DNA from 2 places in the Streptomyces durhamensis genome. Region 2 is predicted to be linked to the other one. Evidence: predicted binding sites of a transcription regulator. Region 2 holds the regulator's gene; the other holds the start of a gene.
The links. Region 2 encodes HspR, which represses chaperone genes until heat shock. Its sites were predicted from a motif close to TTGAGNNNNNNNNNCTCAA; they were not measured.
Positions count from the first base shown of each region.

Region 1: lon (endopeptidase La) is a predicted target of HspR. The motif match lies at 4,542-4,560, and genes of this name have one in related genera.

Region 1 covers NZ_JNXR01000007.1:48,277-57,843, forward strand. Annotated here, with positions in the region: gene IO33_RS0111280 (hypothetical protein) at 1-283, opposite strand, end outside; gene IO33_RS51680 (hypothetical protein) at 398-865, opposite strand; gene IO33_RS0111290 (serine/threonine-protein kinase) at 1,039-1,995, opposite strand; gene lon (endopeptidase La) at 2,090-4,519, opposite strand; gene IO33_RS0111300 (rhomboid-like protein) at 4,635-5,459, opposite strand; gene IO33_RS0111305 (spermine/spermidine synthase domain-containing protein) at 5,644-6,333, shown strand; gene IO33_RS0111310 (response regulator transcription factor) at 6,447-7,187, shown strand; gene IO33_RS0111315 (HAMP domain-containing sensor histidine kinase) at 7,184-8,299, shown strand; gene IO33_RS0111320 (multifunctional oxoglutarate decarboxylase/oxoglutarate dehydrogenase thiamine pyrophosphate-binding subunit/dihydrolipoyllysine-residue succinyltransferase subunit) at 8,603-9,567, shown strand, end outside.
Region 2 covers NZ_JNXR01000031.1:13,703-23,269, forward strand. Annotated here, with positions in the region: gene IO33_RS0134715 ((Fe-S)-binding protein) at 1-816, opposite strand, end outside; gene IO33_RS0134720 (MraY family glycosyltransferase) at 1,016-2,035, shown strand; gene dnaK (molecular chaperone DnaK) at 2,130-3,977, shown strand; gene grpE (nucleotide exchange factor GrpE) at 3,974-4,645, shown strand; gene dnaJ (molecular chaperone DnaJ) at 4,682-5,854, shown strand; gene IO33_RS0134740 (heat shock protein transcriptional repressor HspR) at 5,860-6,312, shown strand; gene IO33_RS0134745 (hypothetical protein) at 6,377-9,196, opposite strand; gene IO33_RS0134750 (hypothetical protein) at 9,254-9,567, shown strand, end outside.

The DNA of each region.
Region 1 (9,567 bases), on a different contig from region 2:
AGAGCTTCGACTTCGGTTTGCCGGGCAGGTCGCTCAGGCCGTGGAACGGCGCACAGCCGGGCTTGCCGGGCTCTCCGGGCTCACCCGGCTGCCCGGGCGCACCGCCCTTGCCGCCTTCGCCGCCCTCTCCGCAGTGCGCGGACCGGTCGGCCGGGGCGGCCGCGTGGCTGCCGGTGGCCGGGGCGATGTGGGTGGCTGCTTGGGCGGCGCACGCGGTGGTGGTGACGAGCGCCACGGAGGCCGCCGCGAGGACGAAGGGACGCCGCCAGGTGCTGCTGGACATGGGGGGCTCCGTTTCGGGGTCAGGAGTGCCGGTGAGGGATCGCGGAAGGGGGGTTCGGGGAGGGGTGGAGGCACTCGCGGCCTCCACCCCGTGGACGGTCAGCGGAAGTGACGGTCAGAAGAGGCTGATCCCGCCGGCCCCGCCGGACCCGCCGGCGCCGCCGAAGAGCCCGCCGACGCCGCCCTTGCCGCCCTTGCCTCCGTTGCCGCCCTGGAAGACGCTGTTGCCGCCCTTCCCGCCGCCGCCACCGCCGCCACCGCCGCCGCCACCGGAGAGGACGCCGTCGCCGCCCTTGCCGCCGGCGCCACCGTCACCGCCGGTACCGAGGACGCTGCCGCCGCCGGAGCCACCGGCGCCGCCACCGCCGCCGACCAGCCCGGAGCCGCCGTCACCCCCGGCACCACCGGCGCCTCCGCCCTGGACGAAGGCCGCGGTCGAGGTGGGCATCGGGGCCGCCATCGCGCCGGACACGGGCAGCAGGACCCCTCCGGTGACCAGCGCGGCCGAGGCGGCGAGGGTCGCGAGACGGAGGCCCCGGCGCTTCGGGCGGATTTCGTCGTGGGTGTGAACCTTGCGAGTCATGAGCTTTCTCCCCTTGCTGTGTGTATTTCCCGAGTGGATTGGCCGGGTGTTTTCCGGCGCACTTCCAGTAGGCCGGAACGGGAAATACGGGTCATGTTCCGAGGACTCGGGACTTGACGGGGACACAGGCGTTGGGTAGAGCCCGCGTAAGCGGCGGCGGCGTCGGGCGGGCGTCAGGAGAGGACCGGCCCGGCCCAGGGCGGCGGTGCCGGTGGCGGAACGCGGTCCACCTGGGTCGGCGTACGGCGGCGCGGTGCCGCGTCCGGGTCGCCGGCGGCGGTGCGCAGGGCCGCCACGAACTCCAGGCAGGAGCCGTGGCGGTCGCCCGGGGCCTTGGCCAGGGCGCACCGCAGGACCTCGTCGGCGGCCGCCGGGATGTCCGGCCGCTCCTTGCTGAGCGCCGGCGGCGGGTCGTACTGGTGGGCCCACAACAGTTCGAGGTGGTCGTCCCGCCGGAAGGGCGGGGTGCCGGCGAGCATCTCGTGGACCACGCAGGCCAGGCTGTACAGGTCGGACCTGCCGTCCACCGGGCGCCCGGCGACGCGCTCGGGTGCCACGTAGTCGAGGGTGCCGACGAACTCGCCGGCGGTGGTGAACCCGGTGAGCGACAGCGACTTCTTCGCCAGCCCGAAGTCGGTGAGGTAGACGTGCTCGGGGTGGTCACTGTCGACACCCTTGGCGACCAGGACGTTGCCGGGTTTGACGTCCCGGTGCACCAGGTCGCGCGCGTGGGCGGCGTCGAGCGCGGACGCCAGCTGGGCGGCGATGCGCAGCGCGGTCGCGGCCGGCAGCGGGCCCTCCCGGTCGAGCAGGGCACGCAGGTCCTGGCCGGCGACGAAGCACATGGCGATGTAGAGGATCCCGTCGGTCTCGCCGGCTTCGAAGACGGGGACGATGTTGGGGTGGTCGATGGCGGCGGCGACCCGGGACTCCTGGGCGAACCGGCGGCGGAAGGCGTCGTTGCGCGTGTACTCCGGGGCGAGCAGTTTGAGGGCGACCGTCCGGCCGAGGCGCAGGTCCTTGGCGCGGTAGACGACGGCCATGCCGCCGCGGCCGAGCTCGCGTTCCACGCGGTATCCCGCGATCTCGGCCCCGATCAGCCCGGAGGGGCTTCTGGGCGGCCAACTCACGCCTGAATTCTACCGACAGACCCCCGTGTGAGCGCATGCGAAGGCCCGGGCCTCCCTCACGGGACCCGGGCCCTCGCTCATCCGGCAGCGTCCGTCACGCCGCTACCGGAACCGTGGGCACCGCGCCGTCCGTGGCGGGCGCGAGCGCCAGCTGAAGGACTTGGCGGACGTCGGTCACGGTGTGGACGTCGAGCTTGTCCAGCACCTCGGCCGGGACGTCGTCCAGGTCGGGTTCGTTGCGCTTGGGGATGATCACGGTGGTCACCCCGGCACGCTGTGCGGCGAGCAGCTTCTGCTTCACGCCCCCGATGGGCAGCACACGCCCGGTCAGCGAGACCTCGCCGGTCATCGCCACGTCCGTGCGGACCAGCCGGCCGGAGAGCAGCGAGGCGAGGGCCGTGGTCATCGTGATGCCCGCGCTCGGGCCGTCCTTCGGGACCGCGCCCGCCGGGAAGTGGATGTGCACCCCCCGGTCCTTCAGGTCGCCCACCGCGAGCCCCAGTTCGGCACCGTGGCTGCGCAGGAAGCTCAGCGCGATCTGCGCCGACTCCTTCATCACGTCACCGAGCTGACCGGTCAGGGTCAGGCCCGCGGCTCCCGTCTCCGGGTCGGCCAGGGACGCCTCCACGAAGAGGACGTCACCGCCGGCCCCGGTGACCGCGAGACCGGTCGCCACGCCGGGCACGGACGTACGGCGCTCGGCCGGGTCCTGGGCGGACTCGGGCACGTGGTGCGGGCGTCCGATCAGTGCGCGCAGGTCGCCGTCCGTCACGGTGAACGGCAGCTCCCGCCGGCCGAGTTCGTGCTGGGCCGCGATCTTGCGGAGCAGCCGTGCGATGGACCGCTCCAAGGTGCGGACGCCCGCCTCGCGGGTGTACTCGCCGGCCAGCTTGCGCAGGGCGCTCTCCTCCAGGGCGACCTCGTCCTCGCTCAGTCCCGCCCGCTCCAGCTGGCGCGGGAGCAGGTGGTCGCGGGCGATGACGACCTTCTCGTCCTCGGTGTAGCCGTCCAGGCGGACGATCTCCATACGGTCGGCGAGCGCCTCCGGGATGGCCTCCAGGACGTTGGCGGTGGCCAGGAAGACCACGTCCGACAGGTCGAGTTCGACCTCCAGGTAGTGGTCGCGGAAGGTGTGGTTCTGCGCCGGGTCCAGGACTTCGAGCAGGGCCGCGGCCGGGTCGCCGCGGAAGTCGGAGCCCACCTTGTCGATCTCGTCCAGCAGGACCACCGGGTTCATGGACCCGGCCTCCTTGATCGCACGCACGATCCGGCCGGGCAGCGCGCCGACGTACGTACGGCGGTGACCGCGGATCTCGGCCTCGTCGCGGACGCCGCCGAGGGCGACGCGGACGAACTCGCGGCCCATCGCATGCGCGACACTCTGCCCCAAGCTGGTCTTTCCGACGCCGGGCGGGCCTACCAGGGCCAGCACGGCACCGCCGCGCCGCCCGCCGATGACGCCCAGGCCGCGCTCGCCGCGCCGCTTGCGCACGGCCAGGTACTCGGTGATGCGCTCCTTCACGTCCTCCAGGCCGGCGTGCTCGGCGTCGAGGACCGCCTTGGCGCCCTGGATGTCGTAGGCGTCCTCGGTCCGCTCGTTCCAGGGCAGCTCCAGGACGGTGTCCAGCCAGGTGCGGATCCAGGAGCCCTCGGGGGACTGGTCGCTGGACCGCTCCAGCTTGTCGACCTCCTTGAGCGCGGCCTCGCGGACCTTCTCCGGCAGGTCGGCGGCCTCGACGCGGGCGCGGTAGTCGTCGGACTCCTCGGCCGAGTCCTTGGAGTCCCCGCCGTTCAGCTCGCGCAGTTCCTTGCGGACGGCCTCCAGCTGACGGCGCAGCAGGAACTCGCGCTGCTGCTTGTCGACGCCCTCCTGGACGTCCTTGGCGATGGTCTCGGCCACTTCCTGCTCGGCGAGATGGTCGCGGAGCTGCTGTGCGGCGAGCCTGAGCCGGGCCACCGGGTCGGCGGTCTCCAGCAGTTCGACCTTCTGGTCTGTGGTGAGGAACGGCGAGTAGCCGGAGTTGTCGGCGAGCGCGGAGACGTCGTCGATGGCCTGGACGCGGTCCACGACCTGCCAGGCACCGCGCTTCTTCAGCCAGGTGGTGGCCAGTGCCTTGTATTCCTTGACCAGGTCCGCGACCTGACCGGGCAGCGGGTCGGGGACGGTCTCGTCGATGCGGGCGCCCTCGACCCACAGGGCGGCGCCGGGACCGGTGGTGCCGGCGCCGATCCGCACCCGGCTACGGCCGCGGATCAGAGCCCCCGGGTCACCGTCGGCCAGCCGGCCGACCTGCTCGACCGTGCCCAGCACACCGGTCTTCGCGTACGTGCCGTCGACGCGCGGGACCAGCAGCACCTTGGGCTTTCCGGGCGTGGACCGGGCGGCGGCCTGGGCGGCCTCCACCGCGGCCCGCACCTCGGAGTCGCTCAGGTCCAGCGGGACCACCATGCCGGGCAGCACGACCTCGTCATCGAGCGGCAGCACGGGCAGGACGAGCGTGAACGCCGTGGACTCAGTAGCCATGATCTCCCCTTCGGCAGTCAAGTTGAGCTATGCCGACTCAACTGCGGGGAGGAGACGGGTGTTCCCCGTGTGTGTTCGCTGTGAGCGATCACCCGCCCGGGCGCGCTCGGCGTCCTCAGGCCGGCTGGTTCCAGCGGCGCAACAGGGGCCAGCTCGCCACACCGATCGACAGGGCGATCAGATGGCCCCAGTTCGTCATCGGGTCCTGGAAGGCGATCAGGTCGTCGACGAGGACGGTGGTCGCGAGCGCCAGAAGCGGCCAGCGCAGCCAGGGGCGCAGCAGGCCGGCGAGGGCGCCGGTGCTGGCGGCGACACCGAAGCTGATGCCGTAGTCGAGCCGGTGCAGCGAGGTGGCGGGGAGGTGGCCGACCAGGACGGCCAGGCCCACGGGGACCTCGGTGGCGAGGGTGGCCAGGACATGACCGGCCAGGAAGACACAGGCCGCCCGCGCGCCGCCTATGCGCCGTTCGAGCGCGGTGAGCACCAGCACGAACGCCAGCGCGTACGGCGACAGGACGCCGCCCGCGATCCACAGCGCGCTCCCCAGCAGCACCAGGACAGGGGTGCGCACCAGGTGGGCGACGTCCGTGCTGGAGTCCTGGTAGAGGGCGTGCACCAGGCCCGGGTCGGCCAGCGCCGCGATCACCGAGGTGAGGGCCAGGAGGGCGCCGTAGGCGAAGGTGAACGGGGTGCCGGCGGGCGTGGGCAGCAGGCGCCACACCCGTGGGAACCGCACGGCCGGGCGCGTCGGGGCGCCGACCGCGGCGGGCACAGGCACGGGGGCGGGGTCGCAGGCGGGGACCGTGGCGTGCCGCTGGCGGGGCATGCCGTCCAGCAGGTCCGCGAGGGCGGGCGTCGCGACGGCGGCGCCGTCGGGAAGGGGCGCGCCCGGCAGGGCCGCGGCCGCGGCCGACGCAGGGCCCGTCGCGATGGGTTCCACGGTGTGGCGCTCCTTCCGTCGCGCCCCACCTTTCGTGTTGCGCGGGCCGCTGTCTATGACCGACGCCACGCAAGAGCGGATTCACAGCAACCTCTCACGTACCGGATGCGTCCGCCCCGGCCCGGTGTCGACAGCGCGCGCGTCATCCGCAATTCCCGTGAACGACAAGCCGCGTTCGAGCAGGATGGGGGGCATGACTGCTGCCGTGCACGACTCCCCCGTGGTCCTCGACCGGCGCGACGGCCCGTACGGCGAGGTGGCGCTGCGCCGGCACGGGACGCTGCTGCAGATCATCGCCAACGGCTGTTTCCTGATGGACACCTCGGACGGCCGTTCGGAGCGGCTGCTGGTGGACGCCGCGTACGACGCGCTGGACGGGCGGCCGGAGCCGAAGGTGCTGATCGGCGGGCTGGGCGTGGGCTTCTCACTCGCACATGCGGCGGCGGACTCCCGGTGGGGGCGGATCACCGTCGTGGAGCGGGAACCCGCCGTCATCGACTGGCACCGGGGCGGGCCGCTGGCGGAGATCTCCGCCAGTGCGCTCGGCGATCCGCGCACCGAGATCGTGCGGGACGACCTCGTGGCGTTCGTCAATGAGACTTCCGACACGTTTGACGCGCTCTGTCTGGACATCGACAACGGACCCGGCTGGACCGTCACGGACGACAACCACGGTCTCTACGCGCCGGCCGGACTCGCCGCCTGCACAAGGGTGTTGAATCCCGGCGGGGTGCTCGCCGTGTGGTCCGCCGAGCCCTCTCCGGAATTTGAAGGAACCATGCGGAATGCCGGGTTCCGGCAGGTGCGTACCGAAGAGGTGCCCGTTGCCCGGGGCGTTCCGGACGCCGTGCACCTCGGCGTCCGACCTGGATAGCGACAGCATGGTGGATCCCCGTAATGTGCTGCCCTGACGCGGATCATTCAAGCGTCAAGCGCAGACATGGGATCACCCCACGGGTTCCGGAAAGCAACAAGCAGGGGCGGGCGATGGAGCAGACACACACCTCCCAGAGCGGCGCGGCGACGACCACCCCGGGCGCACAGCGCCGGGTCCTGGTCGTCGAGGACGACCCCACGATCGTCGACGCCATCGCGGCCCGGCTCCGCGCCGAGGGATTTCTCGTGCAAACCGCGTCGGACGGCCCGGCCGCCGTCGACACGGCCGAGGCCTGGCAGCCCGATCTGCTGATCCTCGACATCATGCTGCCGGGCTTCGACGGCCTCGAGGTCTGCCGGCGGGTGCAGGCGCAGCGGCCGGTGCCGGTGCTGATGCTGACCGCGCGGGACGACGAGACGGACATGCTGGTCGGTCTCGGGGTCGGCGCGGACGACTACATGACCAAGCCGTTCTCGATGCGGGAGCTGGCCGCGCGGGTGCACGTGCTGCTGCGGCGGGTGGAGCGGGCGGCGCTGGCCGCCGCGACGCCCCGCAGCGGCATCCTGCGCCTCGGCGAGCTGGAGATCGACCACGCGCAGCGCCGGGTGCGGGTGAAGTCCGAGGACGTCCACCTCACGCCCACCGAGTTCGACCTGCTGGTGTGCCTGGCGAACACCCCGCGCGCGGTGCTCTCCCGGGAGCAGCTGCTGGCCGAGGTGTGGGACTGGGCGGACGCCTCCGGCACCCGCACGGTCGACAGCCACATCAAGGCGCTGCGCCGGAAGATCGGCGCCGAGCGGATCCGCACCGTGCACGGCGTGGGATACGCCCTGGAGACGCCCACCCCATGAGCGGCGGCGGGCGCCAGGCCACGCGGAGGAGCCCCGGGGAGGACCCCTGGGGCGGCGTACGCCCGTTCTCGATCAAGACCAAGCTCGGTGCGCTGGTCGTCATATCGGTGCTGATCACCACCGGACTGTCGATCGTCGCCGTGCACACCAAGACCGAGCTGCGCTTCATCACGGTCTTCTCGATGATCGCCACCCTGCTGATCACGCAGTTCGTGGCGCATTCGCTGACCATGCCGCTGGACGAGATGAACACGGTGGCGCGGTCGATCTCCGAGGGCGACTACACCCGCCGGGTGAGCGAGGGCCGCCGGGACGAGCTGGGCGACCTGGCCGGGACGATCAACGTCATGGCGGACGAGCTGGAGGCCCAGCACAGCCAGCGCAAAGAGCTGGTCGCGAACGTCTCGCACGAGCTGCGCACCCCCATCGCCGGCCTGCGTGCCGTGCTGGAGAACATCGTCGACGGGGTCACCGAGGCCGACCCCGAGACCATGCGGACGGCCCTGAAGCAGACCGAGCGGCTCGGCCGGCTCGTGGAGACCCTGCTGGACCTGTCCCGGCTCGACAACGGCGTCGTACCGCTGAAGATGCGCCGCTTCGAGGTGTGGCCCTACCTGTCGGGCGTGCTGAAGGAGGCCAACATGGTGGCCTCGGCGCGCGCCGGCATCGCCTCGGGCTCCGGCAGCCACACCCGCACCGACGTCCATCTGCACCTCGACGTCTCCCCGCCGGAGCTGACCGCGCACGCGGACCCCGAGCGCATCCACCAGGTCGTCGCCAACCTGATCGACAACGCGGTCAAGCACAGCCCGCCGCACGGCCGGGTGACGGTGAAGGCGCGGCGCGGGCCGCAGCCGGAGTCGCTGGAGTTGGAGGTCCTGGACGAGGGCCCCGGAATCCCGCGGTCGGAGTGGCACCGGGTGTTCGAGCGGTTCAACCGGGGCGCGGTGACCCGGCCGCACGGGCCGGGCAGCGACGGCGGTACGGGCCTCGGGCTGGCGATCGCCCGCTGGGCGGTGGATCTGCACGGCGGCCGGATCGGTGTGGCCGAATCCGCACGCGGCTGCCGGATCATCGTCACCCTTCCGGGACTGACTTCCGTCCTCAGTTGACGTAAGGTCCGCACCGGAAGCACAAGATCCACGACGGTCGCTGCCGTTCCCGCGCAGCCGGACACGTGTGATCAGGGGCAGGCCCGCGCCACCCGTCGAACGAAGGCGCGCCGGGCCCGGGCCGGTGCACCCTCCCACATGCGGAACCACGCTTGTTTCCCGCCATATCAAGCCCTGAAACAAGATTTCCGATGTGACTTACGCGACGATGACCTTGCTCGACCTGACCTTCCCCGCCATGGAGGCGTAGCCTTTATTCCCGCTGTCCATCACCTTGTGAAGCGGAAGAGGGCGGTTGCCGCCGTGTCGCCACAGTCCCCCAGTAACTCGAGCATCTCGACCGACGACCAAGCCGGGAAGAACCCCGCTGCCGCGTTCGGTCCGAACGAGTGGCTCGTCGACGAGATCTATCAGCAGTACCTCCAGGACCCGAATTCGGTAGACCGTGCCTGGTGGGACTTCTTCGCCGATTACAAGCCGGGTGCTCCTGCCACCCCGGCTGCGGCGGGTACTGCGGCCGCGGGGGCCGCAGAGACCACCACCACGGCCCCTCCGGCCCAGCCCGCGGCCCCGGCCCCGGCCCCGGCCCCCCAGGCCGCCGCCCCGGCTCCCGCTCCCGCGGCGAAGCCCGCTGCGGCTCCCGCTCCCGCGGCGAAGGCCGCGGCCCCCGCCCCGGCCAGGCCGGCGACGCCCGCACAGGCGCCGGCCCAGCCGAAGGCCAAGGCCGCGCCCGCCGCAGCGGCCCCGGACGGCCCCGAGCTGGTCACGCTGCGCGGCCCGGCCGCCGCCGTCGCGAAGAACATGAACGCCTCGCTGGAGCTGCCGACCGCCACCTCGGTCCGCGCGGTCCCGGTGAAGCTGCTGTTCGACAACCGCATCGTCATCAACAACCACCTCAAGCGCGCCCGGGGCGGGAAGATCTCCTTCACGCACCTCATCGGGTACGCGATGGTGCAGGCCATCAAGGCCATGCCGGCGATGAACCACGCGTTCGGCGAGAAGGACGGCAAGCCGACCCTCATCAAGCCGGCGCACGTCAACCTGGGCCTGGCCATCGACCTGGTCAAGCCCAACGGTGACCGTCAGCTCGTCGTGGCCGCCATCAAGAAGGCCGAGACGCTGAACTTCTTCGAGTTCTGGCAGGCCTACGAGGACATCGTCCGCCGCGCCCGTGACGGCAAGCTGACGATGGACGACTTCACCGGTGTCACGGTCTCCCTGACCAACCCCGGCGGCCTGGGCACCGTCCACTCCGTGCCGCGGCTGAT
Region 2 (9,567 bases):
GATCTGCTTGCCGCCCGAGGTCATCGGGAGCAGGGCGCCGAGGGAGGTCTCACCGGTGGCGTTGCGCTTGAAGAAGATGTTCGGGAACGCCAGGAAGCGGTGCCAGGCCACGCCCATGTCAGTCTTCAGGGCGACCGTGATCATCCAGATGAAGGAGGTCGCGATCTTCAGCCCGGCGAAGAAGTAGGTGAGGTTCTGGAGCGTGGAGACGTTCATGCCCTTCAGCCAGGACACCACCGGGTACGAGATGAAGAACGAGGCCTCGTAGCCGTCGACGTGGTGCTGGGCGCCCTCCAGGGCGTGCAGCATGAAGATGCAGACGCCGACGATGAGGATGACGGCCTCGACGAAGTACGCCTGGCCGAAGTTGGAGCCGGCGAAGCGGGACTTGCGGCCCGGGCGGCGGGGGTGGCTCAGCTGACGGATCGCGATCAGGACGAGGATGCCGACGACCGTCATCGTGCCGATGAACTCGACGTAGACGTTGTACGGCGCCCACTCGCCGATGACCGGCAGGATCCAGTCCGCCTTGAACAGCTGGCCGATCGCGTTGACGATCGTCAGCAGCAGGGTGAAGAAGCCCACCGCGACGAACCAGTGCGCCACACCGACGACGCCCCAGCGGTTCATCCGGGTGTGGCCGAGGAACTCCCTGACCACGGTGAGGGTGCGCTGCGCGGGGTCGTCGGTCCGCGCTCCGGCCGGCACCGGCTGGCCGAGGCGCATGAAGTTGAAGATCTGGAGGAGGGCGCGGCCGAACAGTGCCACGCCGACCACGATCAGGACCAGCGACACGATGATCGCGGCGAGTTGCATTGGGGCTCCTGAGGCGGCCTCGAACTGACTGAGCGACTTAAACGGCTACATTACTAAGCGGTAACTTATGCAGTCCGTCTGAGACTACCCCCATCTTCCTGCGGGATGCAGCCGGGCGCGGGGTGATGCGCATCATCCCACGGGTCATCGGATCGTGTTATTCATACCGAATTGCTACATTCGCCCCTACCTTAGAGCCGTGCTCTACGGGATCGCCGCCGCCACCGCCGCCCTGCTCCTCGCCGCCGTCCTCGCGGCGCTGCTCAGGGTTCCCGCGCTGCGGGCCGGCATCGTCGACCGGCGCCGACAGCGGCGGCTGCCGCTGTTCGGCGGCCTCGCCGTGGTGGTCGTCACCTCTCTGGTCGCCTGGACGGGCCAGTGGACCCGGGTCGCCCCGCTCGGCGAGGGGGTCGGCCGCCTGCTGGTCGCCGCCTGCTCGGTCGCCGCGCTGGGTCTGGTCGCGGACGTGTGGCGGCTGCGCGCGCGGGTGCTCGTCGCCGGTACGGCCGTGGCGGCGGCCTGTGTGGTGCCGTACGACGAGACGGGCGTGCTGGGCGGGCTGCTCGCGCTGGCGTGGATCGTCGCGGCCTCCCTCGCCTTCAAGGGGCTCGATCACGCGGACGGGCTGGCCGGCACCGTCGGTGTCGTCACCGCCTTCGGTGCCGGGGCCTGCGCCGCCGCCGAGGTGATGGACGGGCTCGCCGTGCTGCTGAGCGTGTTCGCCGCCGCCCTCACCGGCTTCCTGATGCACAACTGGCACCCCGCCCGGATCGGGCTCGGCAACTGCGGCTCGCTGTTCACCGGATTCCTGCTGGCGTCGTCCCTCGTCTTCACGCGCGCGGGGTACGAACTCCTGCCGAGCGCGGCGGTGGTGTTCTGCCTCGGCGCGGTGGCGATCGCCGACGCCGTCCTCGTGGTCCTGGCCCGGGGGCTGGCCCGGCGTCCGCTGCTGCGGCGCGGTCCCGACCATCTCGCGCACCGGATGCGGCCGCTCGGGCTCACCCCGCCCGGATCCGTCGTGCTGCTGGGCGCCGGCTCGTTCTCCTCGGTACTCGTCGGGGTGCTCGTGCACACCGGGTGGACGGGGGAGGGGGCCGTGCTCTGGGTGGCCGGAGCGGCGCTGCTGGTGGTGCTCGTCCTCCTTCGCATGCCTGTCCAGTCACCCAGACGCACGGAATCATCGCAGGTCAGAGGCCAGTTGCGTGTAAGGAACGGATAAGACTTGAGTCCCCGCGACTCAGGTCTGTTGACCCAGCGGTGGACGTCATGCACACTTGAGTCCGTTCCACTCAAGTCAGCTGGAGGAATCAACCATGGCACGTGCGGTCGGCATCGACCTGGGCACGACTAACTCCGTCGTCAGCGTTCTGGAGGGCGGCGAGCCCACCGTCATCACCAACGCCGAGGGCGCCAGGACCACGCCGTCCGTCGTCGCCTTCGCCAAGAACGGCGAGGTGCTCGTCGGCGAGGTCGCCAAGCGCCAGGCGGTCACGAACGTGGACCGGACCATCCGCTCCGTGAAGCGCCACATGGGCACGGACTGGAAGATCGAGCTCGACGGCAAGCAGTTCAACCCGCAGCAGATGAGCGCCTTCATCCTGCAGAAGCTGAAGCGGGACGCCGAGGCCTACCTGGGCGAGAAGGTGACCGACGCGGTCATCACCGTCCCGGCCTACTTCAACGACTCCGAGCGCCAGGCGACCAAGGAGGCCGGCGAGATCGCGGGCCTGAACGTCCTGCGCATCGTCAACGAGCCGACCGCCGCCGCGCTGGCCTACGGCCTCGACAAGGACGACCAGACGATCCTCGTCTTCGACCTCGGTGGCGGCACCTTCGACGTGTCCCTGCTGGAGATCGGCGACGGCGTCGTCGAGGTGAAGGCCACCAACGGTGACAACCACCTCGGTGGCGACGACTGGGACCAGCGCGTCGTCGACTACCTGGTGCAGCAGTTCAAGTCCGGTCACGGCGTGGACCTCGCCAAGGACAAGATGGCCCTCCAGCGCCTCCGCGAGGCCGCCGAGAAGGCCAAGATCGAGCTGTCCTCCTCCACGGAGACCTCGATCAACCTGCCCTACATCACCGCGTCCGCCGAGGGCCCGCTGCACCTGGACGAGAAGCTCACCCGCGCCCAGTTCCAGCAGCTGACGGCCGACCTGCTGGAGCGCTGCAAGACGCCGTTCCACAACGTCATCAAGGACGCCGGCATCTCCATCAACGAGATCGACCACGTCGTCCTCGTCGGTGGCTCCACCCGTATGCCCGCCGTCGCCGAGCTCGTCAAGGAGCTGACCGGCGGCAAGGAGGCCAACAAGGGTGTGAACCCGGACGAGGTCGTCGCCATCGGCGCCTCGCTCCAGGCCGGTGTCCTCAAGGGCGAGGTCAAGGACGTCCTGCTGCTCGACGTCACCCCGCTGTCCCTCGGTATCGAGACCAAGGGCGGCATCATGACCAAGCTGATCGAGCGCAACACCACGATCCCGACCAAGCGCTCGGAGATCTTCACCACGGCCGAGGACAACCAGCCGTCCGTGCAGATCCAGGTCTACCAGGGCGAGCGCGAGATCGCGGCGTACAACAAGAAGCTCGGCATGTTCGAGCTGACCGGTCTGCCGCCGGCGCCGCGCGGCGTCCCGCAGATCGAGGTCTCCTTCGACATCGACGCCAACGGCATCATGCACGTGACCGCCAAGGACCTGGGCACGGGCAAGGAGCAGAAGATGACCGTCACCGGCGGCTCCTCGCTGCCGAAGGACGAGGTCGACCGCATGCGCCAGGAGGCCGAGCAGTACGCGGAGGAGGACCACCGCCGCCGCGAGGCCGCCGAGACCCGCAACCAGGGCGAGCAGCTCGTCTACCAGACCGAGAAGTTCCTCAAGGACAACGAGGACAAGGTCCCCGGCGAGATCAAGACCGAGGTCGAGGAGGCCGTCGCCGAGCTGAAGGAGAAGCTCAAGGGCGAGGACACCGCCGAGATCCGCACCGCCACCGAGAAGGTCGCGGCCGTCTCGCAGAAGCTGGGCCAGGCCATGTACGCCGACGCCCAGTCCGCGCAGGCCGCCGGAGGCCCGGAGGGCGCCGCCCAGGGCGGCAAGGCCGCTGACGACGACGTCGTGGACGCCGAGATCGTGGACGACGAGCGCAAGGACGGTGCCGCGTGACGGAGGAGACCCCGGGCTTTGAAGAGAAGCCCGACGTCCCCTCCGGCGCCACCCCCGACGACGCCGAGTCGAAGGCCGCGCCCGAGGAGGGCGCGGCCCCGGCCGGGGACGCACACGCAGACGCGGGTCTGGTGGCCCAGCTGGACCAGGTGCGTACGGCGCTGAACGAGCGCACGGCGGACCTCCAGCGCCTCCAGGCCGAGTACCAGAACTACCGCCGCCGCGTCGAGCGGGACCGCATCGCGGTCAAGGAGATCGCCATCGCGAACCTCCTGACCGAGCTGCTGCCCGTGCTCGACGACATCGGCCGCGCACGGGAACACGGCGAGCTGCTCGGCGGCTTCAAGTCGGTGGCCGAGTCGCTGGAGACCGTCGCGGCCAAGATGGGCCTGCAGCAGTTCGGCAAGGAGGGCGAGCCCTTCGACCCGACCATCCACGAGGCCCTGATGCACTCCTACGCGCCGGACGTCACCGAGACGACCTGCGTGGCGATCCTGCAGCCCGGGTATCGCATCGGCGAGCGCACCATCCGCCCCGCGCGGGTGGCCGTGGCCGAGCCGCAGCCCGGCGCGCAGACCGTCAAGGCCGAGGGCGCCGAGGAGAACACCGAGGGCAAGGCGGCCGGTGCCACCGACAACGAGGAGAACGGTGGCCCTGAGGAGGGCTGACGTAATCACCGCAGACAGGAAGGAGGGGCGTCGGGGATGAGCACCAAGGACTTCATCGAGAAGGACTTCTACAAGGTCCTCGGCGTCCCCAAGGACGCCACCGAGGCCGAGATCAAGAAGGCGTACCGGAAGCTCGCCCGCGAGTTCCACCCGGACGCCAACAAGGGCAACGTCAAGGCCGAGGAGCGCTTCAAGGAGATCTCCGAGGCGAACGACGTCCTCGGCGACCCCAAGAAGCGCAAGGAGTACGACGAGGCACGCGCCCTGTTCGGCAACGGCGGCTTCCGCCCCGGGCCGGGCGCCGCCGGCGGCTCCTTCAACTTCGACCTGGGAGACCTCTTCGGAGGAGGCGGAAACGCCCAGGGCGGAGGCTTCGGCGGCGGACTCGGTGACGTCTTCGGGGGCCTGTTCAACCGCGGCGGCACCGGGACGACCCGTACCCAGCCGCGGCGCGGCCAGGACATCGACACCGAGGTCACGCTGAGCTTCACGGAGGCCATCGAGGGCGCCACGGTGCCGCTGCGGATGTCCTCCCAGGCGCCCTGCAAGGCCTGCTCCGGCACCGGCGACAAGAACGGCACACCGCGCGTGTGCCCGACCTGCGTCGGCACCGGGCAGGTGGCGCGGGGCTCCGGCGGCGGCTTCTCGCTGACCGACCCCTGCCCCGACTGCAAGGGCCGCGGCCTGATCGCCGAGCACCCCTGCCTGGACTGTAACGGCAGCGGCCGCGCGAAGTCCTCGCACACCATGCAGGTCCGCATCCCGGCCGGGGTGACCGACGGGCAGCGCATCCGGCTGCGCGGCAAGGGCGCGCCCGGCGAGCGGGGCGGCCCGGCGGGCGACCTGTACGTGGTCGTGCACGTCGGCGAGCACCCGGTGTTCGGACGCAAGGGCGACAACCTCACCGTCACCGTGCCGGTGACGTATCCCGAGGCGGCCCTCGGCGGCGAGGTCCGGGTCCCGACCCTCGGCGGCCCGCCCGTCACCCTGAAACTGCCGCCCGGCACCCCCAACGGCCGCACCATGCGGGCGCGGGGCAAGGGCGCGGTCCGCAAGGACGGCACCCGCGGAGACCTCCTGGTCACCGTCGAGGTGTGTGTCCCCCAGGACCTGTCGGGGAAGGCTCGTGACGCACTGGAGGCGTATCGCGAGGCGACCGCGGGCGAAGACCCGCGGGCGGACCTGTTCGAGGCCGCGAAGGGAGACTGACAGAGATGGACGGCCGTCGACGTAACCCGTATGAACTGACCGAGGAGACCCCGGTCTACGTCATCTCGGTGGCGGCCCAGCTCTCCGGACTCCACCCGCAGACGCTGCGCCAGTACGACCGCCTGGGCCTGGTCTCCCCGGACCGCACCGCGGGCCGGGGCCGCCGCTACTCGGCCCGCGACATCGAACTGCTCCGCCAGGTGCAGGCGCTGTCGCAGGACGAGGGCATCAACCTGGCCGGCATCAAGCGCATCATCGAACTGGAGAACCAGGTCGCCGCCCTGCAGTCCCGCGTCGCGGAACTGCAGGCGGCCCTGGACGGCGCGGCGGCCACCATGCAGCAGCGCGAGGCCGCAGTCCACGCCTCCTACCGCCGCGACCTGGTCCCGTACCAGGAGGTGCAGCAGACCAGTGCGCTGGTGGTGTGGCGGCCCAAGCGGCAGCAGCACAACGACTGAACAGCGCGGTACGTGAGGGGCCCGGAGGATTCTCCGGGCCCCTCACGCATGCCCGCGGCTGGTGTCAGTCGCCCATGCCGAGTCCGGGTCCGGGCCGCTGGTGGTCCGGCGGGAGCTGCTGGGGCTGCTGAGCCGGAGCGGCGGACCGGCCCGAGCGGTCGGTCGGGACCCCGCGCAGCCACAGGTCCGAGCCGGGGACCTTCGCGGCCGGTGACGGCCGGGGGATGGGGGCCTTCGGGTCCTGCTCCGCCACGTCCGGGGTCTGAGTGGGCTGGGGGGTGGCGGAGTTCGGTTCCCGGTCCGTCAGGTCCGGGGCCTGCGTCGGCCGGGCGTCGGGCCTCGGGCCCCGGTCCGCACCGGCGGCCCGCTCGGGGGAGGGCGGTGGGTTCTCCGGGCCCCCGGCCGACCGAGTGGTCCCCGTGCCCGCTTCCGGGCGCCGCCACCGCTCCGGGACGCTCGACCGGCGCTGTACGGCGGTGGCGTCGCCTTCCTGTGCCGCCGCGACCGCGCGGGCGCGCAGGGCGCTCTGCCGGGCGATGGGCGAGAAACCCGGGGCGGCGTTGCCGGTCTCGGCGGGCAGCCCCCGCACACCCATGGCGTTCAGCTCCCGCTGGATGCCCGACTCCGGCGGGAACACCTCGCGCGGCAGCTGCCAGGACGCGGCCCCGTCCACGTCGACGCGGTGCTCTCGCCCCTCGACGGAGAAGGTGAGCCCGTAGCCGATGTACTGGTCGTCCCGGTCGAACAGCAGGTCACCGGAGATCTCCCCGCCCCGGTCGCGCACCTCGCCGGCCAGCTCCTGCAGGGCGGGAGGCAGGGGATTGGTACGGCCGAGGCTGGTGATGTAGCCGTCGGCCTCGACCGTCCCCTGATGCGTGATGCCCGCTTCGTCCTTCTCCGTGTAGGGCACGCGGAAGCAGGTACGGCCGGTCTCGTCCTGGTAGGTCTCGATCGCGCCGACCTCGCAGCGGCGGAAGGTGAGCCGCCCGTCGCCACCCTTATCCTTGGGACCGTAATCCTTCCGCATCTGCGGGAACTGCACCTGATGCATCAGCGCCGACGGCGGGTCGTTGCCGACGATGGTGACCCGGGCCTCGGGGTTCTGCAGCAGGATGATCTCCGCGTTGGCCACCCCGGTGCCGCCGGAACCGGCGACGATCCAGTGCTGGGCGGCGTGCGGGTCGAAGCGGCTCTCGGCGACCTCGTCACCGAGGAGCACCCGTCCCGGTGCGGCCTCACGAGCCGCCTCCCACTTCTCGGTCGCGGCGAGGGCGGTGAAGCAGTTGTCGATGCGGGAAGCGCCTGTTCCGTCCAGGCCGGCCTTGAGCGTCTCCTTCCACGGGGAGTCCTCCAGAGCGCCCAGCACGGTACGGGCGTCCACGCCCCCGCGTTCCGCCTGCACGAGGCAGTCGCGCATCTCCCGCGCGCCGGCGACCTCCTGGCCCTCCAGTTCCCGCAGCCGCTCGCCGATCAGCCGCACGGCCTCGCTGCGGCTCTCCACCGGGCCGTCACGCCGGGGCATCCCCGGCACCACCTCGGGGGTCAGACCGGTGGCGATGATCGGCACACCGTCGCACGCCACCCGCAGCGGATCCGCACGCTCCTTGCCGTCCCGGTCGAACGGCTGGACCTCCGCGAGGAGTTCACCGTCGCGGCCGAGCCGCAACCGGGCGTGGCCGTTGACGACGTCGCCCTGGGTGGCGAGGTGGTCCTCCCAGATCCGCACGGCCTCGATGGGCACGCGCCGACGGGGGTCGTCGACCGTCCCGTACGGATCGACGCCCATCCACTGGGCGAGGTCCCGGTCCTGGTCGGCCGACTGCACGATGCCCTCGCCGGGGTCGAGGTGCCAGCGGCCCACCGCGTCCACCAGCAGCGCGTCCGGGTCGCGCCCGGTGAGGCTGGCACCGCCGCCGATCACCACCCGGCGCCGCGGCAGCTGCCCGGCGGCCAGCTGCCCCTCAAGACCGCGCACGGTGCCCTCGCTGACCTGGGCACGGTAGTCCGCCCACTGCTCGGCCACGGCCCCCAACTGGTCGCGCGGCAGCGGAAGTCCGTTCTGGTCGTACCCCGGCATCGGCATGCTCACGTCCCGCCGCCCGATGAACGCCTCGACCTGCCGCTGGGCCCGCAGAGCGGCGTCCCGGCTCGCCTGAAGGGCGGCGGCGTCGGCGGGGTTGAGGTGTTCTATGGGGTGGGCGAGGGTGTCGATCAGGAGCCGTGCATCGGGTGAGAGATGAGGGGCAGCCGCGAAGAAACGCCTTCGGGCCGCTGTGCTCTGCACTGCGAACTCTTCGTTGTCGGTCAGGGCAGCCACCGGGCGCAGGCCAGTCGGGTCGAGCATGGCCGAGAAATCGGCCCGGGCCTGCGCCCGCTCCTGTTCCGACAGATCAGTACCGGCGCTGCGATGCGCGAGCCAGTTGAGTTCCCCGATCCGGCCGTGGTCCTGATCGGACAGTTCGATCCGGTCACTGACGTCTGCTTCTTGTTGCAGCAGGCTTTCGCGGACCGGCGCCAGCGCCTGGCCGGACCGGTCGCGTACCGCGATCACTTCTCCCACCTCGTGGGCGAGGACACGGGTCAGATGTTCGACCGGCAGGCGGTCCGACAGCTGCACGATGTACTGGTTGGACGTCGTGTTCACGGCCGTGCGGGCGAGAGCCCCCGACTCCAGGGGGATGGCGTCCATCCAGAGGTCCGCCGTACCGCCTTGCGTGTCCTCGATGACGAAGTACTCACGCCGGTCCCGCGTTTGCGCGGTTCGCACCGAGGCGAAGCGCTCGCCCAGGACGACGGACGCCACGATGCCCAGTTCGCGTTTGGCGGCGGCGATCAAGGCGGCCTGCTGAGCTTGCAACGGCGTGTTGGTGACCGTCCCGTCCACGTTTCCTCCCCCGTGCTTTGACGGACGAATTTCTTGAACGCCCATTAGGATCATGGCATGTTGCCAGCGCGCTCATCGTCCGAAGCACATCTGTACATGGACCTGCACCCCTGCGAGTGCGGATCAGTCGACTTCGAACGAGGACATCGGCTCGAACAGCTCGGAAACGACATCGTGGCCGTGTATGAGGGCGTTTGCCGGCAGTGTGGCCGTATTCGCCGGTTCACGTTCCTCATGGCCGAGGACATTCCCCCGCCGCCGCCGGCCTTCGGAGGACCCGAGCCCTCGCAGATCATCGATCCAGGGGAGTTCCTCGACGTCGCCTTCCGGATCGCGGAAACGACGGGAGTGCGTCTCCTCAACGCCCCTGA